Regions from separate parts of the Actinosynnema sp. NPDC091369 genome, predicted to be linked through region 1. Evidence: riboswitches for the same ligand, from Rfam matches in the RefSeq annotation. Region 1 holds a riboswitch; each other region holds the start of a gene.
What was found. Region 1 has a riboswitch for cobalamin ahead of ACIQMJ_RS37780 (CbtB domain-containing protein). Riboswitches for the same ligand answer to the same signal wherever they lie in the genome.

Region 2: linked by a shared signal. The riboswitch ahead of cobN (cobaltochelatase subunit CobN) and the one ahead of ACIQMJ_RS37780 (CbtB domain-containing protein) in region 1 are both predicted to bind cobalamin.
Region 3: linked by a shared signal. The riboswitch ahead of ACIQMJ_RS20710 (prenyltransferase/squalene oxidase repeat-containing protein) and the one ahead of ACIQMJ_RS37780 (CbtB domain-containing protein) in region 1 are both predicted to bind cobalamin.

Annotation. Positions count from the first base shown of each region.
Region 1 is NZ_JBIVUG010000018.1:43,031-52,801, forward strand. Features, by position in the region: gene ACIQMJ_RS37760 (nucleotidyltransferase domain-containing protein) at 1-502, shown strand, start outside; gene ACIQMJ_RS37765 (PAC2 family protein) at 559-1,455, opposite strand; gene ACIQMJ_RS37770 (HAD family hydrolase) at 1,788-2,450, shown strand; gene ACIQMJ_RS37775 (CbtA family protein) at 2,439-3,185, opposite strand; gene ACIQMJ_RS37780 (CbtB domain-containing protein) at 3,197-3,382, opposite strand; cobalamin riboswitch at 3,414-3,597, opposite strand; gene ACIQMJ_RS37785 ((2Fe-2S)-binding protein) at 3,647-4,297, opposite strand; gene ACIQMJ_RS37790 (LysE family translocator) at 4,316-5,002, shown strand; gene ACIQMJ_RS37795 (GNAT family N-acetyltransferase) at 4,990-6,165, opposite strand; gene ACIQMJ_RS37800 (N-acetyltransferase) at 6,250-6,705, shown strand; gene ACIQMJ_RS37805 (phosphoribosyl-ATP diphosphatase) at 6,856-7,119, shown strand; gene ACIQMJ_RS37810 (antibiotic biosynthesis monooxygenase family protein) at 7,116-7,403, shown strand; gene ACIQMJ_RS37815 (phosphoribosyltransferase) at 7,388-8,023, opposite strand; gene ACIQMJ_RS37820 (thioesterase family protein) at 8,062-8,835, opposite strand; gene ACIQMJ_RS37825 (RecB family exonuclease) at 8,850-9,716, opposite strand; gene ACIQMJ_RS37830 (FAD-dependent monooxygenase) at 9,771-9,771, opposite strand, start outside.
Region 2 is NZ_JBIVUG010000004.1:195,911-205,681, forward strand. Features, by position in the region: gene cobN (cobaltochelatase subunit CobN) at 1-3,463, opposite strand, end outside; cobalamin riboswitch at 3,498-3,627, opposite strand; gene ACIQMJ_RS17435 (ferredoxin-like domain-containing protein) at 3,639-4,649, shown strand; gene ACIQMJ_RS17440 (precorrin-8X methylmutase) at 4,646-5,272, shown strand; gene cobJ (precorrin-3B C(17)-methyltransferase) at 5,269-6,726, shown strand; gene ACIQMJ_RS17450 (cobalt-precorrin-6A reductase) at 6,701-7,399, opposite strand; gene ACIQMJ_RS17455 (cobalt-precorrin-5B (C(1))-methyltransferase) at 7,429-8,487, shown strand; gene cobM (precorrin-4 C(11)-methyltransferase) at 8,493-9,236, opposite strand; gene cbiE (precorrin-6y C5,15-methyltransferase (decarboxylating) subunit CbiE) at 9,233-9,771, opposite strand, start outside.
Region 3 is NZ_JBIVUG010000005.1:172,087-181,857, forward strand. Features, by position in the region: gene ACIQMJ_RS20700 (CbiQ family ECF transporter T component) at 1-691, opposite strand, end outside; gene ACIQMJ_RS20705 (hypothetical protein) at 688-1,494, opposite strand; gene ACIQMJ_RS20710 (prenyltransferase/squalene oxidase repeat-containing protein) at 1,538-2,836, opposite strand; cobalamin riboswitch at 2,931-3,053, opposite strand; gene ACIQMJ_RS20715 (cytochrome P450) at 3,147-4,406, shown strand; gene ACIQMJ_RS20720 (DMT family transporter) at 4,564-5,526, shown strand; gene ACIQMJ_RS20725 (S8 family peptidase) at 5,641-6,822, shown strand; gene ACIQMJ_RS20730 (SDR family NAD(P)-dependent oxidoreductase) at 6,976-9,771, opposite strand, start outside.

The DNA of each region.
Region 1 (9,771 bases):
CGCGGGCTGGGCGCTGGACCTGTTCCACGGCGCTCGCACGCGCCCGCACGGGGACATCGAGATCGCGATCCCGGCCGCCGGCTTCCCCGAGCTCCGCGCCCGCTTCACCGGGTACGCCTTCGACGCCGTGGGCGGCGGCCGGATCTGGGAGGACGCCACGCCGGAGGCGCTGGCGGCCACGCACCAGACCTGGCTGCGCGACCCGGGCACCGGCGACTACCTGCTCGACGTGTTCCGCGAACCGCACGACGGCGACACCTGGATCTGCCGGCACGACGAGACGATCCGGCTGCCCTACCGCGACGTCATCCGCCACACCGACGACGGCGTCCCGTACCTGGCGCCCGAACTGGTCCTGCTGTTCAAGGCCAAGCACGTCCGGCCGAAGGACCAGGACGACTTCGACCGGACCGTCCCGCGCCTGAGCCCGGCGCAGCGCGGGACCCTCGCCGACCTCCTGGCCCACGCGCACCCGGGACATCGCCGGCTCGCGGACCTGTGACCGGCGGCACCCGCGCCCGGCCGTCGTTCACCGCGGTGGTGCGGGCCGGGCCCGCGTCACATCCCCGTCGGGCCCCGACCCGGACCCCGGCCGCGACGGCGCAGGTAGCGCTCGAACTCGGCCGCGATGGCGTCACCGCTGGCCTCGGTGATCTGGATCTCCGCGTCGCCGCGCTCCTCCAGCGCCCGCACGTAGTTGCGCACGTCCTCGTCCTCGTCGGCCATCTCGCTGACCGTGCGCTCCCACTCCTCGGCCTGCTCGGGCAGCGCGCCGAGCGGCACCTCGATGTCCAGGACCTCCTCCACCCGGTGCAGCAGCGCGAGCGTCGCCTTCGGCGAGGGCGGCTGGGAGACGTAGTGCGGCACGGCCGCCCAGAACGAGATCGCGGGCACGCCCGCCTGCACGCACAGGTCCTGGAACACGCCGACGATCCCCGTCGGCCCCTCGTACCGGGACCGCTCCAACCCGTACTTCGCCGCCGCCGCCTCGTCGTACGCGGTCCCCGTCACCGGCACCGGCCGGGTGTGCGGCGTGTCCATCAGCAGCGCGCCGAGCGTCACCACGGTGGTCACGCCCAGGTCCTCGATGTGGCCCAGCAGCTCGGAGGCGAACTTCCGCCACCGCATGTTCGGCTCGATCCCGTGCACGAGCACCACGTCCGTCGACGACCCGGGCGGGCGGCACACCGACAGGCGGGTCGTCGGGAATTCCACCCTCCGGGTGACACCGTCCACGAGGCGGACGGTGGGCCGGGTGACCTGGAAGTCGTAGTAGTCGTCCGGATCGATCTCCGCCAACGGCGTCGCGTCCCACGTGAGCTGCAGGTGCTCGATCGCCGTGCTGGCGGCGTCTCCTGCGTCGTTCCACCCCTCGAACGCGGCAACCATGATCGGGTTGTTGAGCGGTTCGCTGGGGTCGAAGGGGGTCTGGGCGGCCTGGTCCGGATCGGTCACGCGGCCAGACTACGACCACCGCCGCGCACCCGACGCCGTAGGCTTGGCGCATGTCGGTTCGTGTCACGCCGCCCCCACCCGGCGCACCGGCCGACCACGTCGTCGCCGACGGCGGCACGAGGGGCGCGGTGCCCCGGCCCGGCGGCCTCCTCCCGGGTGTTTCCCCAGTCCAAGGCGGTGCGGCGGGATCTTCGGCCGGTCGACTCGAGGCAGTGCCGCACGGCTGCCGCGGCCCGGGCGTGACGTCGTCGGGATCCGTTCACACCACTGCGGGATGATTACGCCGAACAGGTGACCCGCCTGGGACGCCCATGATCACTCGAAAGGTGCATATGACGGTCGACGCGGTGCTGTGGGACATGGACGGCACGCTGCTGGACTCCGAGAAGCTGTGGGACATCCCGCTCAACGAGTTCGTGGAGAAGCTGGGCGGGACGCTGTCGCTCGCGACCAGGCAGGCCATGGTCGGGTCGAGCACGGCCCGAACCGTGGGGCTGCTGTTCGCCGAAGCGGGCGTCGTGCCGACCGACTCCGACCTCGTCGACGGCGCGGCGTGGATCAGCAGGCGCACCGAGGAGCTGTTCCGCGCCGGGCTGCCGTGGCGGCCGGGCGCCCGGGACGCGTTGCGCGCCGTGCGTGACGCCGGTGTGCCGATGGCCCTGGTGACGTCGACCGAACGGCAGCTGACCGAGGTCGCGCTGGACACCATCGGACGCGACCTGTTCGACGTCACGGTGTGCGGCGACGAGGTGGACCGCCGCAACAAGCCCCTGCCCGACCCGTACCTCAAAGCCGCGCGGCTGCTCGGCGTCGACCCGACCCGCTGCGTCGCGGTCGAGGACTCGCCGACCGGCGTGGCGTCCGCCGTGGCGGCCGGCTGCACGGTGCTCGTCGTGCCGTGCGACGTGCCGGTGGAGCAGGGCGAGCGCCGCGTGTTCCGCGAGTCCCTGGTGGGAGTGCGGTGGGAGACGCTCGCCCCGCTGCTAGACCGCTGACACCTCCGCCCGCCGCGTCGCCGGGTCGACCAGCAGGCCGAACACGACGCCGAGCCCGAGCCACAACGTGGCCGTCTCCGCGAGCGAGGCCAGCCTGAACTCCCACAGCACGCCACCCGGCACGTCGGACGGCACGACGTCCGGCGTGGCCGGGAACGCGACCAGCAGCACGACCACCGCCGCCACCGCGGCCAGCGCCACCGCGGTCGACCGGACCGGCGGCGACAGGTGGCCCAGCCGGGAGGCCAGGAAGCTCGCCCCGACCGCGACCAGCAACCCGGCCGCGATCAGCCCGAGGTAGAGCACCGTGCGGTACTCCACCGTGTCCGCGGCGCCGACCCCGGGCGGGTTGGCCGGGTACTTCACCGCGGGCAGCACCGCCGCCGCGCCGAAGGCCGCCGCCGACAGCGCCACCGCCCGCACGAACGGCGCCCGGGTCGTGAACCAGCGCCGGGACCCCGCGTACGCGGTGGCGAACAACGCGCCGACGGCGATGCCCACCACCACCGCGGCGAGCACACCGCCGACCACCTGCGTGCCGCGGCTGAACACCTCGCCGTGCTCGTGACCGCCGCCGGGCTCGGCGGGCCGTGCCTGCTCGACGGCCAGCGCCGCCCGGATCGGCGCTTCGACCACCAGCACGCCGACCAGGCCCGCGAGCAACCCGGACACCGCGCCCGCGCCGACACCGCGCGCCAGCAGGCCCTTGTAGGTCAGGCCCTTGTGCGTCGACATGGTCGCCGCGCCTAGTGGCACGGGACGCCGAGCGCGTGGCGCCCGTCGTGGAAGAACTCGTGCACGGTCTCGGCGGCGTGGCCGAGGGCGATGCCGTTCTCCTGGAGGACCAGCCAGGTCACGATCAACGCGACCAGTGCGACGGCGTAGGCCCACTTGGGGATGGGGACGGAAAGGGGGTGCGCGGGGCTCGTCATGACGGCCTCCTCCATACCTCGTGGAAGGTCAACAACAACTCGTGCCGCAGCCGGTCTCCTGACTCCCGGATCGACGCCGTCCCCGCGTCTTCCCAGCCGCTGCGCGCGACCAGTGACGTTCTCGGCGGGTTGGCTCCCCGGTCACAGTGGCGAGGACCGCGCCGGATTCACACCGGCTTCCCGTCCACTGCGGCGCTGCGAACCGTAGATGTCGATCGCCGGCCGGCACAACCGACCAGACGAGTTGTCGTGCTCGTCACGCGGTCACCGCCGGGGCAGCGGGCAGTCACCGCACGTGCCGCCCCCGTCGAGCCGGTAGTAGAGGCAGCAGCTGCGCCGCCGGAACACCACCTCGCCGGGGAACGGGATGAACTCGCCGGTGCCCTTGAGCGGCGGCTCGGCGAACAGCTCGTCCGCCAACGCCGCGCAGTCGACGCCACCGCGGCTGACCGTGCGCAGCGCGCCCGCCACGTTCGACCCGGCGTTGCCCCACAGCAGGCCCCGCGCCACCGGCGTGACCGCGTGCACGGCCTCCACCACGGGGTCCACCGACTCGCCGATGCCGACGCCCGCGACCGGGTCCTTCAGCCGGACCTGGAGCCCGTCCGGGGCGTAGCGCCACCACAGGTTGCCGGGTCGGACGTCCGGCGCGACCCCGCCGACCGCGCGGGCGGCGACGACCGGGCTCAGCACCCGCGCGGAGTAGCCGAGGAAGAACAGCGACGCGGCGACCCGCCGTTCCCGGGTGCGGTAGCGGGCGGCGATCCGGTCGAGGGCGTCGGGCAGGGCGGGGCCGTCGGACAGGGCCGCGCCGTCGTGCCAGCTCTCGTCGGGCCGGCCGACGTCGAGGGCGAAGAAGGGGCTGAGGCCGCGGATCTGCCGCAGGGTGGCCAGGACTCGGGCGAACTCGGACACGTGACCTAGTCTGCCGCCGTGGACGCACTGGGGTGGGGACTGACCCTCGGCCTGGCCGCGAGCATCAGCCCCGGCCCGCTGTTGGTGCTGGTGGTGACGTCGGCGCTGCGCTCGGGATGGCGGTCGGGCGCCCTGACCGCCTGCGCACCCCTGCTCTCCGACGCCGCCGTGGTCGTGGTGACCCTGCTCCTGCTGGACCGCCTGCCCGCCCGTGCCCTGGGCGTGCTCGGCGTCGTGGGCGCGGTGTTCGTGGTGTGGAGCGGCATCCACACCGTCCGCGACGCCCGCTCCGCCTCCCTGACCGGACCGCCCCCACCGCCCGACCGCCACGCTTCGCAGGGGTCGCCGCCCAGGGGAACCCTGGATTCAACCCTACCAACGGGGTCCGACAATCCCGGGGCTCTCGCCCTGCGCCGAGCCGTGCTGGTGAACCTGCTCAGCCCGCACCCGTGGATCGCGTGGGCGACCGCGCTCGGCCCCCTCACCATCACCACCTGGCGCACCTCACCTCCCGCCGGCGTGGCTTTCCTGCTCGGCTTCTACCTGACCCTGGTCGGCGGCAAGGTGGTGATCGCCCTGCTCGTCGCCCGCGGCCGCCGCCGCCTCGGCACCACCGGCTACCGCCGCGCCCTCACCGCCGCCGGCGCGCTGCTCGTGCTCGCGGGCGTCGCGATGGGCGTCGAGTTCGCCACCTACGGCATGTAGAACGTCATCAGGTCACCGCGCACCGGCGGGAACAGGGTGTGCATCAGGTCGGCGTTCGGACCCGGGTACACGTCCGGGAACCGCGCGGTCAGGCCCTTGATGCCGTGCGGGCCGAACAGGAGCGACGCCAGCATGTCCGGTGCGACGCCCGCGCCTCCCGCGGCGCCGGGGGACTGCATCCGGCCGCCCGCGACGACCGGCCCCACCTCGCCCGCCTCGAACGGCAGCCGCACGTGCGACCGGTAGAACGAGACGACCGCCTCGCCCTGCCCGTCGCCGAAACCACCCTCCGCCAGCCGCCGCCCGAACACCGGCCGCAGGTGCTCCAGCAACGCCACCGGGTCACCGATCCGCACGTAGTAGGAGTTCGCCTCCTCCGGCGCGGGCCCGAGGAACGGGTCCAGCGCCGCACCCGCCACCGACCCCGGCCGCTCGGTCACCTCCTCGGCCCCGGTCAGCGCGAGCAGCGCGTGCGCCGCCGCCTCGTCCACCGCGGCCACCTCGCACAGCCGCACACCCTCCTCCGGCGGCGTGGTGCGACCGGTCGCGACGGGCACGCCGTCCCGCTCCACCAGCCACTCCGTGCTGCCGTCCCGCGCCACCAGCCACCGCCACAGGGCGGGGGAGTGCGGCATCCTCAGGTCGGCCCGCGCCTGCTCGGCGTCCTGCAACCGAGTCATCGCCGGGATGTCCTCGACGCCCGCCCGGCGCAGCACGTGCCCACCGCCGTCGGGACGACCGGTCACCGGGCGGGTGGCCGAGATCGGGATCGCGTACGTGTAGCCGAACTGGCGGTAGAAGTACGGGATGCCCAGCATCACGTTCACCAGCTGCCCCCGTGCCGCCGAACGCCGGTGCGCCCAGTCCATGAGCGCGCGCACCAGCCCGCGGCCCTCGTAGGCGCGGTCGGTGGCGACCAGCTCCACCTGGCTCGCCGGGATCCCCACCCCGTCGAGCACCAGCGTCTCGTCCAGCAGGGTCGCGGTGGACACGACCTCGTCGCCGTCCACGACGACCGCGCACGCCTCCCAGCCCGCGTCCGGGTCCTCGACGACCAGGCGGTGGTCGACCGCGTCCGCCGGTTCGCCGCGGTCGGCCAGCAGCGCGCCGATCTGCGGCAGGTCTTCCGGGCGCGCGGTCCGCAGCACCAGCCCATCGGTCACCGGGGCAGTGTCTTGGGTGTGGCGAACGTCGCGCCACCGGTTTTTCGGTGGCGACGCCGGTCCGGCCCGCGCAGAATCCGCGCCATGCCGTGGCTCCCCACCGACTTCGCCCACCCGACCCGCGTGCCGCTCGACGGCGGGCACCACCTGCGCCCCATCCGCGAGTCCGATGTGGACGTCGACTACCCCGCCGTGATGGGCTCGCGGCAGCGGCTGTGGTCGCTCTACGGCGAGAAGTGGGGCTGGCCGCCCGCCGACATGACCCACGAGCACGACCGCGTCGACCTCGCCCGGCACGAACGCGAGCAGGACGCGCACGAGTCGTTCAACTACGCCCTCTTCAACGCCGACGAGACCGAGCTGTACGGGTGCGTCTACATCGACCCCGTCGAGGACCCCGAGCGCACCGACGACGCGCAGATCTCGTGGTGGGTCGTGGACGACCGCGTGGGCACCGACCTGGAGCGCGCGCTGGACGCGTTCGTGCCGAGGTGGATCGCCGAGGTGTGGCCGTTCACCAGCCCGCACTACGGGATCTAGCGTCCGCGGGGTGACGCCGTCGGTCGAGTGCACCGCCGTCCCGGTCCGCTCTGCCGCGCCGGCCGTGCCCGCGCCGGCGGGGGCCGTCCGCCCGGTCCGGGCCTGACCTGGGTTCCTGCGGCCGTTCGGGGGATGGGAGGATCAGACCCCGTGAAGACCTTCGACGAGCTGTTCGCCGAGCTGAGCGAACGCGCACGCACCCGCCCTGAGGGCTCCGCCACCGCCGCGGCTCTGGAGGCCGGGGTGCATGCGCAGGGCAAGAAGGTGCTGGAGGAGGCGGGCGAGGTCTGGATCGCCGCGGAGCACGAGTCCGACGAGCGCCTGGCCGAAGAGGTCTCCCAGCTGCTGTACCGCGTGCAGGTGCTGATGCTCGGCCGCGGCCTGACCCTCGAAGACGTCTACAAGCACCTGTGATCCTGGAAGTCGCCGCGCTCGACGTCCGCCCCGGCCTGGAGGCGGACTTCGAGCGGGCGTTCGGGCAGGCCCGCGAGGTCATCGCGCGCTCGCCCGGCTTCCTCTCGCTGGACCTGCGGCGCTCGGTCGAGCAGCCGTCCCGCTACCTGCTGCTGGTGGAGTGGGAACGGCTGGAGGACCACACGGTCGGCTTCCGGCAGGGGCCGCTGTACCCGCGGTGGAAGGCGCTGCTGCACCACTTCTACGACCCGTTCCCGACCGTCGAGCACTACCGCGCGCCCTGACGGCGGCGCAGCAGGTCGACCACCTGCTCGTCCGTCGTCTGCTCGAAGTGGGCGTAGAACCGGCCGACGGCCCGGAAGTCGACCCGCGGGTGCGGGCAGACCACCAGGTCGGCGTCCGCGCCGAGGGCCCGCACCGCGTCCGCCGCGCCCACCGGCACGGCCAGCACCAGGCGGAGTGGCCGCTGCCCGCGGGCTTCGCGCAGCGCGGCACGGGCCGTGACGCCGGTGGCCAGGCCGTCGTCCACGACCAGCACGTCCCGCCCTTCGAACCGGACCGGGCCGTCGCGGTACAGCTCCAGCCGCCGCCGGGCCTCCCGCCGCTCGGCCTCGCACGTCCCCGCCAGGTCCCGAGGGGTCAGGCCGAGCATCCGCAGCGCCTCCCCGTCGAAGATCGGCTCGCCGTCCGCGGTGACCGCGCCGATGCCGTACTCGGGGTGCCCCGGCGCGCCGATCTTGCGCGCCACGGCCACGTCCAGCTCACCGCCCAGCGCCGAGGCGACCTCGAACGCCACCGGCACGCCGCCGCGCGCCAGCCCGAGCACCAGGGGGTCGGTCCACGACTGCCCGGCCAGCGCTCGGGCGAGCACCCGGCCGGCGTCGGAGCGGTCGGCGAACCTCACCCCTCCATGGTGCTCGCGTCCCGCGCCGGCGGCGACCGTCAGCGCTCCCGCACGAACAGCGACTGGGCGCTGCGCCCCACGGGGCCGTGCTCGTCGTGCAGCACGCTGCTCGCCACGCCGACGCCGGACGGCCCGATCACGGTCGTCGCGTCCAGGGCGAACCACTCGCCGACCGGCTCGCGGTGCAGGTGCACGGTCAGGTCGGTGTTGATCGCGTACCAGGTGCGGATGTCCAGCCGGCTGGACACGCCGCTGGCCGAGTCGGCCACGGTGAACAGCCGTTGCGCGGCGCTCGGCTCCTCGCCGGCCACCACGCGCACCCGCGCCCGCGCCCACACCACCGCGTCACCGGGCGCGAAGATGCCGCCGTCGACCGAACGCCACTCCGTGGCCGCGAGGTAGCCGCCCCGCCAGTGCTCCGGCACGGCCATGGGCGCGCACCGCGCCGGCCCGACCAGCGGCCCGCCCGCGCCGGCCGCCACCGCCGTCGTGTCGGCGGTCACGATCCGCCACGCGCCGGCCCGCAGCACGGGACGGCCCTCGTGCGCCAGCTCCGCCGTCAGCAGCTCGACCGAACGCCCCGGCCGCGTCACCGACGCGGTCACGGTCAGCTCCGCCACCGGCACCGGCCCGAGCACCTCGAACGTCACCCGCGACAGCACCGCGCCCGGCCGCGGCGCGCACCGCTCCAGCGCCCGCACCAGCAGTGCCGACGGCGGCCCGAGGTGCTGGCTGTCGTTGCCCCACGGCCCGGTGGTGTGCCCGGTCGCGGCGAACCGGTCGGCGTCGAGCTGCTCGTAGAACGCGTCCACCCGCGAGACCCCCGTCAGTCGGCCCGGTCCAGCGGGGTCTCCACCCCGGCGTCCGGCTCCGGCCAGCCCGGGTACGGCGGCGGCGTGCCGTCGAACGCCGGGCACAGCGCCTTGTGGTCGCAGTAGTCGCACAGCCTGCTCGGGTTCGGCCGGAAGTCGCCGGACTTCGCCGCGCGCAGGATCGCGTCCCAGATCGCCTCCAGCGTGCGCTCGAACCGGGCCAGCTCCGCCTCGTCCGGCTGGTAGGCCAGCGCCTGCCGGTCGGCCAGGTACATCAACCGCAGCTGGCGCGGCACCACGCCGCGCAGCCGCCACAGCACCAGGGCGTAGAACTTCATCTGGAACAGCGCCTTGGCCTCGCCGACCTCGCGCGGCGCGGCCCCGGTCTTGTAGTCGACCACCCGGATCTCGCCGGTCGGCGCCACGTCCACGCGGTCGACGTACCCGCGCAGCAGCACGCCCGACGGCAGCTCCCACTCCACCAGCAGTTCCCGGGCGTCCGGGTCGAACCGGCGCGGGTCCTCCAGGCCGAAGTAGCCCTCCAGCAGCTCCTCCGCCGACGCCAGCCACTGCTCCTGCTCGGGGTCGCCCTCGGCGAACAGCTCGGCGAACTCCGGCCGCTCGGCCCGCACCCGCTCCCACGCCGGGCCGACCAGCGCCCGCGCCTTCTCCGGCACGCGCTCGGCGGCGGGCAGCCCGAACAGGTCCTCCAGCACCGCGTGCACCACCGTGCCGCGCACCTGCGCCCTGGTCGGCTTCTCGGGCAGCCGGTCGACGGCGCGGAAGCGGTAGAGCAGCGGGCACTGCTTGAAGTCGCCCGCGCGGGAGGGCGACAGCGCTGGCCTGCGAACAGGGCGCTCGGTGATCGTCGGCACTGCCATGGGACGCAACCCTAGGCCAACCCCCCGACAAGATCGGGTCCGAACCGCGCGGTGC
Region 2 (9,771 bases), on a different contig from region 1:
CCAGCAGCCGTTCGGAGATGCCGTGCAGCGCCCAGGGGTTGGACCGCTCCAGGAAGTCCCGGTTCACCGGGTCCAGCACGTAGGTCGCCGCGAGCTGCTCGTACATCCAGTCGGCGACCACGCCGGTGGTGGCGTCGTAGCCGAACAGGTAGTCCACGGTCGCGGCGAGTTCGAACGCGCCTTTGTACCCGTGCTTGCGCATCGCGGCCAACCACCGCGGGTTCACCACGCGGGCGCGGAAGATCCGGTTCGTTTCCTCGTGCAGCGTCCGGGTGCGCACGGCATCGGGCCGCGTGCTGTCGCCGACATATGCCGCGGGCGCTTTTCCGGTCAACGCGCGGACGGTCGCGATCATCCCGCCGTGATATTGGAAGTAGTCGTCGGAATCGGCGATGTCGTGTTCCCGGGTGTCGATGTTCTTCGCCGCGACCGCGATGCGCTTGTAGGCGCTCTCCATCGCCGGGCGCGCTTCGACGCCGTCGAGTTCCCGGCCGTAGGCGTAGCCGCCCCACACCGCGTACACCTCGGCGAGATCGGCGTCGTCGCGCCAGTTCCGACTGTCGATCAACGGGAGCAGGCCGGCGCCGTACGCGCCCGGTTTGCTGCCGAAGATGCGCATTGTCGCGCGACGCGGGTCGTTGTGCTCCGCGAGGTCGGCTTGGGCGTGCGCGCGGACGTAGTTGTCCGCCGCCGACTCGTCCAGGTTCGCGACCAGTCGCACAGCGTCATCGATCAGTGCCACCACGTGCGGGAACGCATCGCGGAAGAAGCCGCTGACGCGAACCGTGACGTCGATTCGCGGTCGGTTCAACTCGTCGAGCGGGATCACTTCCAGACCGGTCACCCGGCGGGACTGGTCGTCCCATTGGGGCCGAACGCCGAGCAGCGCGAGCACCTCGGCGATGTCGTCGCCCGCGGTGCGCATGGCGCTGGTGCCCCAGACCGACAGGCCCACCGACGGCGGCCACTCCCCCGTGTCCGCGCGGTAGCGCTCCAGCAGCGACTCCGCCATGGCCTGCCCGGTCTCCCAGGCCAGCCGGGACGGCACCGCCTTGGGGTCGACCGAGTAGAAGTTGCGGCCGGTCGGCAGCACGTTCACCAGGCCGCGCAGCGGCGAGCCGCTGGGACCGGCCGGCACGTAGCCGCCGTCCAGGGCGTGCAGCACGTTGGTCAGCTCGTCGGTGGTGCGGGCCAGCCGGGGCACGACCTCCAGCGCGGCGAACTCCAGGATGCGCGCCACGTCCTCGTCGTCGGTGAGGGTCCGGGCCGCGTTCACGTCCCAATTGGCGTCTTCCATCGCTTGGACCAGCGCGCGGGCCCGTTCCTCGACGCGGTCGGTGGCGGTCCGGTCGTTGCCGGCCTCCGCCAGGCCCAGCGCCTCGCGCAGGCCGGGCAGCGCGGCGACCTCACCCGCCCACATCTGCTTGGCCTGGAGGATCGACAGCACCAGGTTGACCCTGGTCCCGCCGGTGGGAGCGTGGCCCAGGACGTGCAGGCCGTCGCGGATCTGGACGTCCTTGATCTCGCACAGCCAGCCGTCGACGTGCAGGATCAGGTCGTCGAACTCGGCGTCGTGCGGCCGGTCGGAGATGCCCAGGTCGTGGTCGAGCTTGGCGGCCTGGATGAGGGTCCAGATCTGGGCCCGGATCGCGGGCAGCTTGGCCGGGTCCATCGCGGCGATGGTGCCGTGCTCGTCCAGCAGCTGCTCCAGCCGGGCGATGTCGCCGTAGCTGTCGGCCCGGGCCATCGGCGGCACGAGGTGGTCGACCAGGGTGGCGTGCGCCCGCCGCTTCGCCTGGGTGCCCTCGCCCGGGTCGTTGACCAGGAACGGGTAGACCAGCGGCAGGTCGCCCAGCGCCGCGTCCGGCCCGCAGCCCGCGGACATGCCGACGGTCTTGCCGGGCAGCCACTCCAGGTTGCCGTGCTTGCCCACGTGCACCACGGCGTCGGCGCCGAACTCGTCCTCCAGCCACCGGTAGGCGGCCAGGTAGTGGTGGCTCGGCGGCAGGTCCGGGTCGTGGTAGATGGCGATCGGGTTCTCGCCGAAGCCGCGCGGCGGCTGCACCATGACCACGACGTTGCCCGAGCGCAGCGCCGCCAGCACGATCTCGCCGTCGGGGTCCTTCGACCGGTCCACGAACAGCTCGCCGGGCGCCTCACCCCAGTGCCGCTCCATCTCCTGGCGGGTGTCCTCGGGCAGGGTGGCGTACCACCCCCGGTAGCGGGCCGCCGGCAGCCGCACGGGGTTGCCCTCGAACTGCTCGGCGGTGAGCCAGTCGGCGTCCTGGCCGCCCGCGGCGATCAGGGCGTGAATGAGCGCGTCGCCGTCGAGGTCGGCCACGCCGGGCAGCTCGTCGCCGATGTCGTAGCCGCGCTCCCGCATCGCGGCCAGCAGCCGCACGACGCTGGCCGGGGTGTCCAGGCCGACCGCGTTGCCGATCCGGGAGTGCTTGGTCGGGTAGGCCGACAGCATCACCGCGATGCGCCGCTCGGCCGGCGGGATGTGCCGCAGCCTGCCGTGGCGCACGGCGATGCCCGCGACCCGGGACGCGCGTTCGGGGTCGGCGACGTACACGGTCAGGCCGTCCTCGTCGACCTCCTTGAACGAGAACGGCACCGTGATGATCCGGCCGTCGAACTCCGGGATCGCGACCTGGGTGGCGGTGTCCAGCGGGGACAGGCCGTCGTCGTTGTCGTCCCACGCGGCACGGCTGCCGGTCAGGCACAGGGCCTGGAGGATCGGCACGTCGAGGGCGGCCAGCGCGCCCACGTCCCACGCGTCGTCGTCGCCACCCGCGGAGGCGGTGGCGGGCTTGGTGCCGCCGGCCGCGAGCACTGTGACGACCAGGGCGTCCGCGGTGCCCAGCTGGGCCAGCAGCTCCGCCTCCGCCGTGCGCAACGAGGCGCAGTAGACCGGCAGCGGTCGGCCGCCCTTGGCCACGATCGCGTCGCACAGCGCGTGCACGAACGCCGTGTTCCCGGCCACGTGGTGGGCGCGGTAGTACAGGACCGCGATCGTCGGCCCCTCGACCTCGTCCCGCCGCTCCAGCAGGCCCCAGGTGGGCGTCGGCTCCGGCGGCGCGAAGCCGTGGCCGGTGAGCAGCACCGTGTCGGACAGGAAGTGGTGCAGCTGGGCGAGGTTCGCCGCGCCACCGTGCGCCAGGTACGCGTGCGCCTCCGCGCAGACGCCGCCGGGCACGGTCGACAGCTCCATGAGCGGCGCGTCGGGGTTCTGCTCACCGCCCAGCACCACGACCGGCAGGCCCGAGGCGAGCAGCCGGTCGAGCCCCTCCTCCCACATCCGGCGACCGCCGAGGATGCGCACGACCACCAGGTCGACGCCGTCCAGCAGTGCCGGGAGGTCGTCCGCGGCGGTGCGGGCGGGGTTGGCCAGGCGGTAGTCGGCGCCACTCGCGCGGGCGGACAGCAGGTCCGTGTCGGAGGTCGACAACAGCAGGATCACGTGCGGGCTCCATCCCTCGGGGGTCCTCGCCCCGGTCGTGGGGGACGGCGAGCGGAGTTCCTGACTCCCGGGGGCTCCCCCGGTCACAGTGGCGGGACCGCGCCGGATTCACACCGGCTTCCTCCTGCTGCTTCGCCGTTCGGAGGTCACCCTAACGGCAGTTAGCATCCAGTCCATGCCCGCGGATCGAACTCACCCGGACGCCTGCCCCGGAGCCGTCGACGTGCACCAGGCCGCCGACGGCGGTCTGGCGCGCGTGCGGGTGCCCGGCGGGACGTTGAGCGCGGCGCAGGTCGACGTGCTCCGGTCCGCCGCGATCGAGCTGGGCGACGGCGTCCTGGAGTTGACCTCGCGGGCGAACTTGCAGATCAGGGGCTTGGCGCCGGGGGCGGAGCACGAACTGGGCGCGCGGCTGCGCGACGCCGGCCTGCTGCCCTCGATGACGCACGAGCGGGTGCGCAACATCGTCGCCGCGCCGCTGGAGGACAACCAGGCGCTGGTCGACGCGATCGACGCCGCGCTGTGCGGCGTGCCGGAGCTCGCGTCCCTGCCCGGCCGGTTCCTGGTCACGGTGGGTGGCGCGGTCAGCGGCCTGGCGGGTGACATCGGGCTCGTCGGTGACGCGTTGTTCCTGGCAGGCCACGATTCAGGGCTGCGGGTGGCCGACCCGGTCGCGGCGGTGGTGACCGCCGCGCGGGTGTTCGGCGAGCTCCGCGGCGAGGCGTGGCGGCTGTCCGAAGTGGACGGCGGTGTGCGGAAGATCACGGCGGCGTTGGGCGTTCCGGGTGACGCCCGGGTCCAGCCGGGTGTGACGCCCGTCGCACCCGGCGTGCACGGTCCGGTGGTCGTGGCGGGCGTGCCGCTGGGGCGCTGGGACGCCCGGCTGCTGGCCGGCGTGCCAATGCGGCTGACGCCCTGGCGGAGCGTGGTGCTGCCGGCCGGGAGCGACACCACGGGCCTGTTCACCTCGCCGGACTCGCCGTGGCACGGGGTCAGCGCGTGCACCGGCCGGCCGGGGTGCGCGAAGTCGTTGGCCGACGTGCGCGCCGACGCCGCCCGGTGGGTCGAGACCCGGACCGCGCCGGGTCGGGCGCACTGGTCGGGCTGCGCCCGCCGGTGCGGGCGGCCGGCGGGCGACGTGGTGGAGTTCGTCGCGACCGGCGACGCCTACGAGGAGATCAGGTGACCAGCTACGTCAAGGACGGCGCGGAGATCTACCGCCGTTCCTTCGCCACCATCCGCGCCGAGGCAGACCTGGCGCGGTTCCCGCCGGACGTGGCGCGGGTGGTGGTGCGGATGATCCACGCCTGCGGGATGGTCGACCTGGTGTCGGACGTCGACTTCTCGCCGCACGTGGTGCGCGACGCGCGGGCGGCGCTGCTGGCCGGCGCGCCGATCCTGTGCGACGCGCAGATGGTCGCGGCGGGCGTGACGCGGCGTCGGCTGCCCGCTGACAACGAGGTCGTGTGCGCGTTGGGCGACCCGCGGGTGCCGGAACTGGCCGCCGAGCTGGGCAACACCCGCAGCGCGGCGGCGCTGGAGCTGTGGGGCGACAAGCTGGACGGCGCGGTGGTCGCCATCGGCAACGCGCCGACCGCGTTGTTCCACCTGCTGGACCTGATCGCGGCGGGCGCGCCCCGGCCCGCCGCCGTGCTGGGCGTGCCGGTCGGGTTCATCGGCGCGGCGGAGTCCAAGGACGCGCTGGCCGACAACGACCTGGGGTTGGAGTACCTGGTGGTGCGCGGTCGGCGGGGCGGCAGCGCCATGACGGCGGCGGCGCTCAACGCGATCGCGAGCGAGGAAGAATGACGGGCAAGCTGTACGGGGTCGGGGTGGGTCCGGGCGACCCGGAGCTGGTGACCGTCAAGGCGGCGCGGCTGATCGGCGAGGCGGACGTGGTCGTCTTCCACAGCGCGCGGCACGGTCGGAGCGTGGCGCGCCGGATCGCCGCGCCCTACCTGCGGGAGGGGCAGGTCGAGGAGCAGCTGGTCTACCCCGTCACGACCGAGGACTCCGACGACTACCAGGGCGAGATCGACGCGTTCTACGAGGAGTGCGCGGCGCGGTTGGCCGCGCACCTGGACGTCGGGCGCACGGTGGTGGTGCTGGCGGCGGGCGACCCGTTCTTCTACGGCTCCTACATGCACCTGCACAAGCGGCTGGCGCACCGGTACGAAGCCGAGGTCGTGCCCGGCGTGACGTCGGTGAGCGCGGGCGCGGCGGTGATCGGGCGGCCCCTGGTGGAGCGGGACGAGGTGCTGACCGTGCTGCCCGGCACGTTGTCGGCGGACGCGCTGGTCGAGCACCTGGCGGGCGGCGACCCGGTGGCGATCATGAAGCTGGGGCGGACGTTCCCGCAGGTGCGCGAGGCGCTGGCGCGGGCGGGCCGGCTGGACGAGGCGTGGTACGTGGAGCGGGCGACGACCGGCGCGCAGCGCACCGCGCCGCTGTCCGAAGTGGACGCCGAGGGCGTGCCGTACTTCTCCTTGGCGCTGCTGCCGAGCAAGCCCGCCCACCGGCCGGCGGGCCGGGGCGAGGTCGTGGTGGTCGGGCTCGGCCCGGCCGGGCCGGAGTGGTTGACGCCGCAGGCTCGGCGGGCGCTGGCCGAGGCGGACGACCTGGTCGGGTACGTGACCTACCTGAACCGGGTGCCGGTGAACCCGCGCCAGCGGCGGCACGCGTCGGACAACAAGGTCGAGGCCGAGCGGGCCGCGTTCGCGCTGGACCTGGCCAAGCGGGGCCGGCGGGTCGCGGTGGTGTCCTCGGGCGACCCGGGCGTGTTCGCGATGGCCAGCGCGGTGCTGGAGGTCGCGGACGAGGAGCAGTTCGCGGACGTGCCGGTGACCGTGCTGCCGGGGATGACCGCGGCGCACGCGGTGGCGAGCCGGGTCGGCGCGCCGCTGGGGCACGACTACTGCGTGGTGTCGCTGTCGGACCGGCTCAAGCCGTGGGACGTGATCGAGGAGCGGCTGGAGGCCGCGGCGCGGGCCGACCTGGTGCTGGCGATCTACAACCCGGCGTCGCGCAGCCGCACGTGGCAGGTGGACAAGGCGCGTGACGCGCTGCTGCGGCACCGCTCCCCCGACACGCCGGTGGTCGTCGGGCGGGACGTGGGCGGGCCGGAGGAGTCCGTGCGGGTGGTGCGGCTGGCCGACCTGGACTCGTCCACCGTGGACATGCGGTGCCTGCTGCTGGTCGGGTCGTCGCAGACGAAGGTCGGCGCGCGGGGCGCGGTGTTCACCCCGCGCCGCTACCCCGGGTGAGCCAGGCGACGGCCTCGGCCACCGTCTCCACCAGCGGCGCGGTCGGTGGCGGCGGCCGGCGCACGACCACGACCGGGATGCCGAGGTGACGGGCGGCGGTCAGCTTGGCCGCCGTCATCTCCCCGCCGCTGTCCTTGGTGACCAGCACCTCGACCCGGTGCTCCCGCATCAGCGCCAGCTCACCGTCCACTGTGTACGGTCCGCGGTCCAGGACGACGTGCAGGCGCGGGTTCGGCGGGTCGGGCGGGTCGACCGTGCGCGCGACGCCGCCGGTGAACGCGGCCAGCTCCTGCCGCCCGGTGGTGATGAACGCCCGGCGGCCGGCGACGAGCGCGGCGGCCTCGGCGACGCTGTCCACGTACCGCCAGCCGTCCTCGGGCGGCCAGCCGGGGCGGCGCAGGACGAGCAGCGGCGTGCCGGTCGCGGTGGTGGCGGCGAGCGCGTTGGCGGTGATGCGGTCGGCGAACGGGTGGGTGGCGTCCACGACGGCGTCCACGCGTTCGGCGCGCAGGTAGGCCACGAGGCCGTCGACACCGCCGAAGCCGCCGACGCGGACCTCCCCCACCGGCAGCTTCGGGTCCGCCACCCGGCCCGCCAGCGACGAGATCACCCGGACGCCGGTGAGCGCGGCGGCCAGCGCGCGGGCCTCGCCGGTGCCACCCAGTACCAGCACGGTCTTCACGGTTGTTGCATCCTGTCGTCGTGAGCACGAACCTGCGCTTCGGCTGGACCACCGGCGCCTGCGCCACCGCCGCGACCACGGCGGCGTACACGGCGTTGCTCACCGGCGAGTTCCCCGACCCGGTCGGGATCGTGCTGCCGAAGGGCCAGACGCCGTCGTTCGCCCTGGCGCGCGAGGAGCTGGCCGGTGACCGGGCGTTCGCCGCGATCGTCAAGGACGCGGGCGACGACCCGGACGTCACGCACCTCGCGCTGGTCGGGGCGCAGGTGCGGCACGGCGCGCCGGGCAGCGGCGTGGTGTTCGAGGCCGGGCCCGGGGTCGGCACGGTGACCAAGCCGGGCCTGCCGCTGCCGGTGGGCGAGCCGGCCATCAACCCGGTGCCGCGGCAGATGATGCGCGAGCACGTCGCGCGGGTCGCGGCCGAGCACGGCGGCACCGGTGACGTGGTCGTGTCGATCTCGGTCGAGCACGGCGAGGAGCTGGCCCGGCGGACGTGGAACCCCCGGCTGGGCGTCCTGGGCGGGCTGTCGATCCTGGGCACGACGGGGATCGTGGTGCCGTACTCGTGCTCGGCGTGGATCGACAGCATCCGGCGCGGCATCGACGTGGCGCGCGCGCAGGGCTACGAGCACGTCGCCGGGTGCACCGGCAGCACGTCGGAGAAGGTCGCGGCGGCGCTGCACGGGCTGCCGGAGGACGCGTTGCTGGACATGGGCGACTTCGCCGGCGCGGTGTTGAAGTACCTGCGCCGCCACCCCGTGCCGCGGCTGACCGTCGCGGGCGGGATCGGCAAGCTGTCCAAGCTGGCCGACGGCCACCTGGACCTGCACTCGGGGCGGTCGCAGGTCAACCTGGGTTTCCTCGCGTCCCTGGTGGACGACCCGGCGCTGGCCGGGGCGATCACGCAGGCCAACACGGCGCTCGGCGCCCTCCAGGTGTGCCAGGCGGCGGGCGTGCCGCTGGGCGACCTCGTGGCGGCGAGGGCCAAAGCCACGGCGGACGACGTGCTGCGCGGCGCGCCGGTCACCGTGGACGTGATCGTCATCGACCGCGCGGGCACCGTCGTCGGGCGCGCCTGACCTCGTCACGAGCGGCTGCGGGTGGTGGAGTACAGGTGGCTGTCGGGGAAGCCCTCGGCGGTCAGCACCCGGCCCACGACGATGACGGCGGTGCGCTTCACGCCCGCCGCGCGCACCTGGTCGGCGATGTCGGCCAGGGTGCCGCGCAGGACCAGCTCGTCGTCGCGGCTCGCGCGCGCCACCACGGCGACCGGGCAGTCCGCGCCGTAGTTCGGCAGCAGGTCGGCGACCACCTCCAGGATCCGCTGCACGGCCAGGTGCAGCACGATCGTGGCGCCGGGGCGGCCCAGCGTCAGCAGGTCCTCCCCCGGCGGCATGGCGGTGGCGCGGGCCGCGGTGCGGGTCAGGATCACCGTCTGCCCGACGCCCGGCACGGTCAGCTCCCGGTTCAGCGACGCCGCGGCGGCGGCGAACGCGGGCACGCCCGGCGTCACGTCGTAGGCGATGCCCAGCGCGTCCAGCCGGCGCATCTGCTCGGCCATCGCGCTGAACACCGACGGGTCGCCGGAGTGCAGGCGGGCCACGTCGTGGCCGGCGGCGTGCGCGGCGGCGAGCTCGGCCGTGATCTCGTCGAGGTCCAGGTTCGCGGTGTCGACCAGGCGCGCGTCGGGCGGGCAGTGCTCCAGCACCTCGGCCGGCACCAGCGCGCCCGCGTACAGGCAGACCGGCGACCCGGCGATGAGCCGCGCCGCGCGCAGGGTGAGCAGGTCGGCCGCGCCGGGCCCGGCGCCGATGAAGTGGACGGTCACGAACGCTCCTTGGTCACTAGCCACGTGGTCACGGGAAGCTGCGGGCGCCAGCCGGTGAACGTGCCGATCGCGGTCGCCCGGCTCACCTCGATCCGGCTCAGGTCACCGCCCAGCCTGCCGTGCCACCGGGTCAGCACGGCCTCCGACTCCAGCGTCACGGCGTTGGCCACCAGCCGGCCGCCGGGCTTCACCGCGTCCCAGCAGCGCTCCACCACGCCCTCGGCGGTGAGGCCGCCGCCGATGAACACCGCGTCGGGCGCCTCCAGGTCGAGCGCCCCCGGTGACGTGCCGACCACGACCTCGATGCCCGGCACGCCGAACGTCGTCGCGTTGCGCGTGATGCGGGCGGCGCGCTCGGGGTGCTGCTCCACGGCGATGGCCCGGCAGCTCGGGTGGGTGCGGCACCACTCGACGGCGATGCTGCCCGCGCCCGCGCCGACGTCCCACAGCAGCTCGCCGGGGCGCGGCGCGAGCAGCGCCAACGTCACCGCGCGCACCTCGCGCTTGGTCAGCTGACCGTCGTGCTCGAAGGAGT
Region 3 (9,771 bases), on a different contig from region 1:
CGAGCGCGCCGGTCACCACCCGGGTCCGCTTCGGCAGCCCGGCCGTCCGGCCGTACCCGCGCGAGTCCATCGCCGCGGCCAGCACCAGCGACCGCTCGAACGCGTCCTCCAGCACCGGCACCATCAGCACCCGGACCGCCTTCACGCCCCGCACCACGTCACCCCGCAGGGCCCGGGCCCGCCGCACCGAGCGCGCACTGGCCACCAGTTGCGGCGCGACCGTCAACGCCACCACGACCGCCACGCTCACCTCGTACAACGCGGCCGGCAGCGACCGCAGCAGCCGCTTGGCGTTGGCCAGCGCGTTCGCCGCGCCCACGCAGCACAGCAACGTCGCCAGCTGGAGTCCCTGGTACAGCGCGAAAGCGAGCCCCTCGGCGCTGACCGGCCCGCCGAGCCGGATGCCCTTCGCCCACTCCGGCAGCGGGATCTCCGGCAACGTGACCAGCACCGTCGGTCCGCTCACCCCGCCGAGCAGCACGTGCAGCACCACCCGGATCGCCAGCACCACCAACGCGAACTTGAGGAACACCCCGTACGCGCCGGCCCACGGCGTGTCCTCGCGGCAGGACACGGCCACGTACCCGGCGACCGCGATCACCAGCGCCAGCAGCACCGGGTTCGTGGTGCGGCCGGCGATGACGGCCAGGCCGAGCGCCCACAGCCACCACGCGCCGGGGTGCGGCCTCACTCCGCCGCCTGGGCGCGCCGCCGCGCGGTCCACACGCCGAGACCCGCCAACGCGGCGATCACCACGATCCCGATGACGAGGCCGACCGTGCCCCCGGACGACGACGTGCCCGCCGTCGGCTCCACGGCCACCGCGCTCGTCGGTGCCGCCGAACCGGGCGTGGAGCTGATCGTCGTCGTCGTTGTCGTGGGAACGGACGAAGTCGGCGGCGCGCTCGTCGTCTCCGTTGTGGTCGCCGTGGGGGCTTCCGACTGCGGCACCGGTTGTTGCTGGGCCGGAGTCTGTCCGGGCGGTGGTGCGGGCTGCGCCGGTCGTCCGGGCGCGGGTGGCTGCGGCGCCGGCGGGGTCGGCTGCGGCGCGGGTGCGGGCGGCGCGATGCCCGGCTGCTCACCCGCCCCGAACGACCAGCCCTCCACGCTGCCCGGCGCCGGGTCGTAGGCGCTCGCGCTGGTGTTGCTGTAGACCCACGACCCGCCGGGTCGGCCGTGCCAGTACCCCCAGTACGCCGTGGTCGGTGAGGTGGTGACGCACGGGTCGCTGCTCGGCTTGCCGTTGATCCGGCACACGAACCCCGGTTGCCGGGACGCGAACGTGTAGCCGAACCCGGCGGCGGTCAGCGCGGCCGTCCCCGTCGCCGGGTCGCCCGGGGCGCACCCGGTCTGCACGCCGCCGCCCAGCGAGCGGAAGTCCACGACCACCGTCACGCCCGCGCAGTCCGCGGCCTGCGCGGTCGGCGGCGCGCACGTCAGCGCGAGCCCCGCGACGGCGCACGCCGCCAGGACCCGCCGCAACCGGCCCGTCACGGCAGGACGGGCGCGGCCGACGCCGTGCCGCGGACCCGGGCCGTCACTTCCGCGCCTCCGCGACCCGCCGGCGTGCCAGCGCGACCGCGAGCACACCGCCGACCAGCAGCAATGCGCCGAGCCACAGCATCGGGCCGACCTCGGCGCCGGTGCGGGCGAGCGGGGCGCGGTTGCTCCCCACGGCCACCACCGCCGCTGCCGACGTGGTGCTCGTCGCGGTGGTGCCGGACGTGGCCGCCGGGTCGGTGGTGCTCGTCGTCGTGGTGACCGAAGTGGACGTGGTCGGCGACGTGCTGGTGACCGGGCAGTCGAGCACCGGCGCGCCCGACCGGCCGCCCTGGGCCGTCAGGTCCGCGAAGTTAACCCCGACCAGGCCGAGCACGCCCTGCGCGCTCGCCCGCAGCGACGCGGCCTGCGTGAACCCGGTCCGGTCGAACGCGATCGCGCCGCGCGCGGCCTCCGGGGCCGAGCAGCCGACCTGCAACGACCGCAGGAACGCGGTCGCCTCGTCGGCGTCGGCGGTCCGCCCGCCGGCGCGCAACGCCTGCGCGGCGAGACCCGTGCTGTTGGCGTTGCCCTCGCCGGTCGCCTTCTCGTCGAGGAAACCGCCGCTCGCCTGCTGGACGTTGTGCAGCCAGTCGAGCGCCTTGCCCGCCGGGGCGGTCCTGTCCACCGCGAGCAGCGCCTGCACGCCCATCGCGGTGGCGTCCACGTGCGACACGCACGGCGTCGCCTCGAGGATCAGCGGGAACCCGCCGTCCGGGCACTGCGCGCCGGCCAGGTAGTCCACCGCGGCCCGCGGTGCGCCCTTCCACCGGTCCAGCGCGAGGACCGCGAACGCCTGGGTGAAGCCGTTGGAGTAGTCGCCGTGCCGGGACTTGTCGCGGAACCGGCCGTTCGGCGCCTGCAACGCGGTGAGCCCGGCGATCAGGTCGACGCCGCCGAACGCCGTCGGGTCCTGGCCGCGCACCTGGACGGCCAGCGCCAGCTTCGCGTGCGCCCCCGCGAAGGCGTCGGCGGGGTCGCCGAAGTTGAGGTAGTTGGCGAGGACGGCGGGCTCGGCGAGCCAGGCGGCGGCCTGGTCGGCGCTGTCGGACGCGACGCCCGCCGCGGTGAACGCGAACAGCGCGTCGAGGGTGAGGCCCTGGTCGGGGTAGGCGACGCCGTCGAGCACGTTCTCGAAGTGGTCGCCGTCGACGAGCTGCCGGGCCAGCCAGCCCGCGGCCGCGTCGCCCGCGTCGGTCGTCGGCACCGCCCGCGCCTGGCTCTGGGCGGCGGGTGCCGCCACGAGGGCGGCGACCGCCGCGGCGGCGATGACGGCGGCGGTCCGTCTCAACGACATGATCGACCTTTCCGGGGGCGCGAGGCGCGGGCGGACCCCGGACAGCCGTGAGCGACTTCCCCCGGGCTCCGACCCGTTGACCTCGACGGTGTCGGGAGCGTGGCACGCAGCGACGGGTGTTCGGGCTCGTCCCGGCCGGGACCTACCGTTGCGGGTCAGCGCCGGATTTCGACCGGCTTCCCCCGTTTCGCGCGCGATTGCCGATCGTCTGTCACCGACCTCGGCGTGTCAATCCGCCTCTGGCGCGATGCTGCTCACCCCTACGTACGGTTACCGTCGGGCGATTCGATCTGGGGAAGAGGGGTGTTCGATGACGACTCTGGCGTCCGTGCGCGACGGCTTGGTGGCGTGGGTCGCACGGCGTTCGGCGACGCGGTGGGTGCTGGGCAAGATCGGTTCGCGGGCGTTCGCGCTGCTCCCGGACCGTGCGCTGGTCCCGCTGAAGCGGGACGGGGTGGTGCCGGTCGCCGAGCTGGAGCGGATGCGGGAGGCCGGCGCCGTCCACCGGATCCCGGTGCCGTTCGGCTTGCGGGTCTGGTTGGTCACGGGTCAGGACGAAGCGAAGAAGGTGCTTTCCGACACAGGCGCGTTCAGCAACGACTACGCGCGGCTGGGCGCGGCGGTCGGTCGGCTGGAGCAGTCGCCCGGCGGCCTCGGCTTCGCCGACCCGCCCGACCACACCCGGCTGCGCAAGCTGCTCACGCCGGAGTTCACCATGCGCCGGCTGTCGCGGCTCGTGCCGCGCATCGACGCGATCGTCACCGAGCGGCTCGACGCCATGGAGGCCGCGACCGGGCCGGTCGACCTGGTCCAGGAGTTCGCGCTGCCGATCCCGTCGCTGACGATCTGCGAGCTGCTCGGCGTGCCCTACGAGGACCGCGACCGGTTCCAGGAGCTCGCGGCGGCGCGGTTCGACCTGTTCGGCGGCGCGGGGCAGGCGTTGGGCGCCATCTCGGAGTCGCTGTCCTACATGGAGGAGATCGTGCGCCGCGAGCGCCGGTCGCCGGGGGACGGGCTGATCGGCTCGATCATCCGCCAGCACGGCGACGACGTGAGCGACGTGGAGCTGGCCGGGTTGGCCGACGGCGTGCTGACCGGCGGGTTCGACACGACCGCGTCGATGCTCGCGCTGGGCGCGATCGTGCTGCTGAAGGACGACGCCGCGCGTGCGGCGATGCGTGACGACGACGCGGCCGCCGCGCCGCTGGTGGAGGAGCTGCTGCGGCACCTGAGCGTGGTGCAGGTGGCGTTCCCGCGGTTCGCCCGGCACGCGTTGCGGGTCGGTGAGCAGCAGATCGAGGAAGGCGACGTGGTCGTGGTGTCGCTGTCGGCGGCCAACCGCGAGGAGGCGTCCGACTTCGACGCGGGCCGCCCGGCGTCGTCGCACCTGGCGTTCGGCCACGGCGCGCACCGGTGTGTCGGCGCCGAGCTGGCCCGGATGGAGCTGCGGGCCGCGTACCCGGCGTTGCTGCGCCGGTTCCCGGACCTCCGGCTCGCCGACGCGCGGCCCGCGTTCCGGACCGCGTCCATCGTGCACGGGGTCGACTCGCTGCTAGTCCACACGCGCTGAGCGTTGAACTCAGGGGTCCTGGACGTAGGACTCACGGGACCTGGATGTGGGACTCTCGCGGGGGTGCTGCATCCAGGTCCGAACCTTGTAGCGTTACTTAACGCGTCGTCATGAGGTTTCACTTTTCTTGAAGTCGGTCGTGGGGGACGGTGGTCCCATGATCGGACGCGGCGTGATGCGGATGGGTGCGCTGGCCCTGCTGTGGGGCTCGGTGTTCCTGTGGATCGAACTGGCCCTGACCGGACTGTCGCCGACGCAGATCACGGTGGTCCGCTGCGCCCTCGGGGCGGTGACGCTGCTGGTGATGGCGCGCCTGAACGGTCAGAAGCTGCCGCGCCGGCTGTGGGGGCGGCTCGCGGTCGCCGCGTTCTTCTGCAACGCCCTGCCGTTCCTGCTGTTCGCCGTGGGCCAGCAGACCGTCGACTCCGGCGTGGCGGGCGTGCTCAACGCGACCACCCCGCTGTTCTCCCTGATCATCGGGTTCGCCCTGGGCACGGACGGTCCGGTTACGCCAGTCCGGGTGCTCGGCCTGGTCGTCGGCTTCGCCGGCGTGACGCTGATCTTCGCCCCGTGGGAGGAGGCGAGCGTGGTCAGCCTGGGCGCGCTCGCCCTGCTCGGCGCGGCGGCCAGCTACGCGGTCGCGTTCGCCTACATGGGGCGCAAGCTCGTCGGCCACGGCGGTCCGGTCGCGGTGTCGGCGGCGCAGCTCCTCGCCGCCACCGCGCTGAGCACCCTGATGGTCCCGTTCGACCACACGCCCGCCACGCCCAACGTCACGGCCGTCGTCGCCGTGGTGGTGCTGGGCGTCTTCGGCACCGGCTTCACGTTCATCCTCAACTACCGGATCATCGAGGACGAGGGCCCGACCAGTGCCGCCACGGTCGGGTACCTGCTGCCGGTCGTCTCGGTCGGGCTCGGGGCGCTGGTGCTCGGCGAGCCGCTGACGCCCCGGATCGTCGCGGGCATGGCCGTCGTCCTGGCCGGGGTGGCGCTGACCCGGCTGGCACTGGCCCGGTCGGCGGCGGGCAAGCGCCCGGTCGAGCGACGCGGGCATTACCAGTTGTCCGTTATGTCCACCGAGGGTGACGGGGCGGGCGGCCGTTCGGCCGACCACCGTTGACCATGGCATAACCGCTGGTCAGGCTGCTGGTCTGGACCTCGTGCGAGCGACCGTCCGCCTCGTCAACCCTGCGTCGGGGCGCGCTCGCCCGGGTTCACCCGAAGGAGCCAACCCGTGCGTCCTGTTCACCGAACACTCGCCGTCCTGGCCGCCGCGACCACCGCCGTCGGCCTCACCACCGCCGCCGCCTCGGCCGAACCCCTGCACCAGGCCGACGTGATCACCGCGACGGCCTCCGCGACCGTCCACCCGATCAAGGACTCCTACATCGTCTCGCTCAACGCCACCGCCCGCAGCGGCGCGAGCGTGGCCGCCACGGCCGGCGTCACGCCGACCCACGTCTGGGACGTGGCGCTGCACGGCTTCGCCGCCAAGCTGACCCCGGCCCAGGTGCGCAAGCTCAGCCGCGACCCGGCGGTGGCCACCATCGAGCAGGACGTGCTGGTCACCGACGCGCTCGACGCCACCCAGGCCAACCCGCCGTCGTGGGGCGTAGACCGGGTCGACCAGCGCACCCTGCCGCTGTCGAACAGCTTCACCTACAACTACACCGGTGCGGGCGTGCACGCCTACATCATCGACACCGGCATCACGCCGGGTCACGCCGACTACGGCGGCCGGGCCACGTTCGACTACAACGGCATCGACACCAACAACACCGACTGCCACGGCCACGGCACGCACGTCGCGGGCACGATCGGCTCGAACACCTACGGCATCGCCAAGGGCGTGCGGCTGCACGGCGTGAAGATGATGAACTGCTCCGGCAGCGCCACCACCACGTCGGCGCTCAACGCGATCAACTGGGTCACCGCCAACCACACCAAGCCGGCCGTCGCCAACACGTCGTGGAACTTCACCGCGTCGGCCAGCCTGGAGACCGCCATCCGCAACATGATCGCCGCGGGCGTCTTCCTGGCCACCTCGGCGGGCAACACCGGCGGCAACTCCTGCGACCGCCTGCCGCGCAAGGTGGAGACGGCCAGCGTGGTGGCGTCCTCGACCAACACCGACGCCCGGTCGTCGTTCTCCAGCACGGGGGCGTGCGTCGACGTCTACGCGCCCGGCAGCTCGATCATCTCGACCCTCCGCACCGGCGGCTCGGGCGCGATGAGCGGCACGTCCATGGCGACGCCGCACGTCGCGGGCGTGGCCGCGCTCTACAAGCAGCGGTTCGGCGACCAGTCGTCCGCCACCGTGCACAACTGGCTGAACTCCTCGGCCACGCCGGACGTGGTCAGCGGCGGCGCGACCGGCGGCACGGTCAACCGCCTGCTGTTCACCAACGGCCTGTGAACCTCCCCGGCGCGCGGGGGCGACGCCCTCACCCCGCGCGCCGGGGAACCCCGATGATCGGCGTCGCGGTCCGCGCCCATCACCTGCCCGACGCCCGAAAGCGCAGCCGCCGCGAGGGGACGCCGCCGCGAACGGCTGACCATCCGACCGGTCTCATGCGCCCAGCACCGACGACAGGTGGCGCGCCACCACGGCCACGTGCGGCAGGTCCACCATGGACAGGTGGTCGCCGGGCACCGGCACGACCTCCAGCGAGCCGCACGCGTCGGCCCACCCGAGGTCGTCGTCGTCCTGCCGGCGCAGGTAGCGCGGGTCCAGCACGGTGGTCAGCGTCTCCCGGTCGGTCGCCCGGTAGAACACGACCCGGCCCGGGTAGTGCCGCGGCGTGAACCGCTCGGCCGCCCGCGCGTCCAGGTAGGACGTGCGCTGGTGGCGCAGCGCGCCGGGGCTGATGCCCAGGTCGGCGACGGCGGCCAGCACCGCGTCGATCTGCCCCTCGTCGTCCATCCCGGACAACGACTCCCACGGCAGCTCGACCCGCCTGCCGTAGACCTCCTCGACGTGCCGGGCGTAGCGCGCGAACCGGTGCCGCACCAGCTCGGCCGGCGTCACGTCGGGCGCGGGCAGCGGCCGGACCGTGTCGATCATCACCACCAGCTCGACCTCGGCGCCCGCGTCCCGCAGCAGGCACGCCACCTCGTGCGCCAGGCACCCGCCGAACGACCAGCCGCCCAGCACGTACGGCCCGGAGGGCTGCACCGACCGCACCAGCTCCGCGTACCGCGCCGCCTTGGCCGGGATGTCCGGCACGTCGTCGATCCGCTCGTAGCCGTAGCAGGGCCGGTCCTCCAGCAACCCCACCAGCGGCTCGTACACGCTGGTCGGCCCGCCCGCCGGGTGGAACAGGTGCAGCGGTCGCCGCGACCCGCCCGCGCGCAGCACCCGCAGCGGTCCGCCCGCGTCCTCGAACGCCGCGCGCAGCCGTTCGGCCATCGCCTCGACGGTCGGCACGGCGAACAGCGACCCGTCCGCCGCGACCCGGCGACGGACCGCCGCCAGCAGCCGCTCGCGCGAGCCGCCGAGCGCGAAGAAGTCGTCGTGGACGCCGAAGTCCCGCCGCCCCAGCACCTCGGCCCACAGGCCGGACAGCCACCGCTCGGTCGGGTCGCGCGGCTCGACCCGGGTCGGGGCCCCGGGGTCGCGGCCGGCGAGGTGCCGCTCCACGTCACGCAGGCTCGCACCCCGCAGCAGCAACGGCACCGGCAGCTGCACGCCCAGGTCGTGCTCGACCGCGTTGCGCAACCGCATCGCCATCAACGAGTCCAGCCCGAGCGAGGTCAGCGGCTGCGACGGGTCGGGCACGCCGCCCATCACCCGCGCCACGATCGCGCTCAGCCGGTCCGCCTCCGGCGCGTCCGACGGCGGCTGGAGGAACGACTCGAAGAACGGCCGCCGCGCGAGCTGGGGGAACAGCTCCACCACCCGCCGCCGGTCGAACCGCACCACACCGGTCGCGACCCGGTCGGACAGCAGCAGCGCCTCCACCGCCTGCACGCCCTCGGCCGGTGAGAGGGGACGCAGCAGCGGGTTGTCGTTGTCCTTGGCCAACCCCACCCGGCTCCACGCGCCGAACTCGATGGTCGTCGCGGGCAGCCCCGCCGCGCGCCGCCGGCGGGCGAACCCGTCCAGCCACGCGTTGGCCGCCGCGTACGCGGCCTGACCGGGTGAGCCGAGCAGCGCCGCCGCCGAGGAGAACACCACGAACCAGTCCGGCCGGCAGCCGGAGGTGGCCTCGTGCAGCCGCAGCGCGCCGTCGACCTTGGGCCGCAGCACGCGCCGCACGTCGGCCGGGTCGAGCCGGTCGAACGGCGCGTCGGCCAGCACGCCCGCCGCGTGCACGACACCGCACAGCCGCACCCCGCCGTCCACCGCCGCCGCGACCGCGTGGTCGGCCACGCCGGGTTCGGCGACGTCACCGGTCACCACGACCACGTCCGCGCCGAGCGCCCGCAACTTCGCCACCTCGGCCCGCGCGTCCGCCGACGGGCCGCGCCGACCGCACAGCACGATCCGCCCGGCGCCCCGCTCGGCCAACCACCGGGCCATGACCAGGCCCAGCGCGCCCAGCCCGCCGGTGATCACGTACGCGCCCGAGTCGACCGCGGACCCGGTCGCGGGCACGTCGACCTCCGCCCGGCGCAACCGCGCCGCGTACCGCACCCCACCACGCCAGGCCACCTCGTCGTCCGCCTGGTCGGCGAGGAGTTCGCGGGGCAGCGCCGCGACGTCGTCCACGTCCACGGCCGTGGCGCGCGACCGGGGCCGTTCGAACGCCAGCACCCGCACCGCGCCGCGCAACGCGGCCTGGTCCGGCACGCCCGCCTCGCCGTCCAGCACGCAGGCCGCGTTCCGGGTGACGATCCACAGGCGTCGCGGGTCGTGTGTTAACGCCGACAGCCGGACCAAATCCTCCTCCAGGCCGCGGGGGCCGAACACGATGCCGTCGGCCGGGGCGGCGGGGTCGGTGGTCACGTGCTGCCCGGCGTCGATCAGGGCGTCGGCGAGGTCGCGGTCGTCCGACAGCAGCAGCCAGGTGCGGGGCGCAAGGTCTACGGCGGGCAGGTCGTGGCGCTCCCACCGGGTCTCCAGCGCCAACCCGGACAACGCCACCGAGGCGGGCCGCACCCGCACGTCCGCCACCTCGACCAGCAGCGTGCCGGCGTCGTCGTACAGCCACACCGACCCGGTCAGCTCGCCGCCGGTCTCCCGGACCACCGCCTCGCACCGGTCGGCCCGCCGCGGGTCGCCGTGCAGCCGCACGGCCCCGATGCCGACCGGCAGGTACGGCCCGCCGGCGGCGAGGTCGAGCGCGGCGGCGGCGAGGGCGTGCAGGCACGAGTCGAGCAGCGTCGGCGGCAGGCGCAGCGCGCGGTCCGGGCCGTCGGGCCG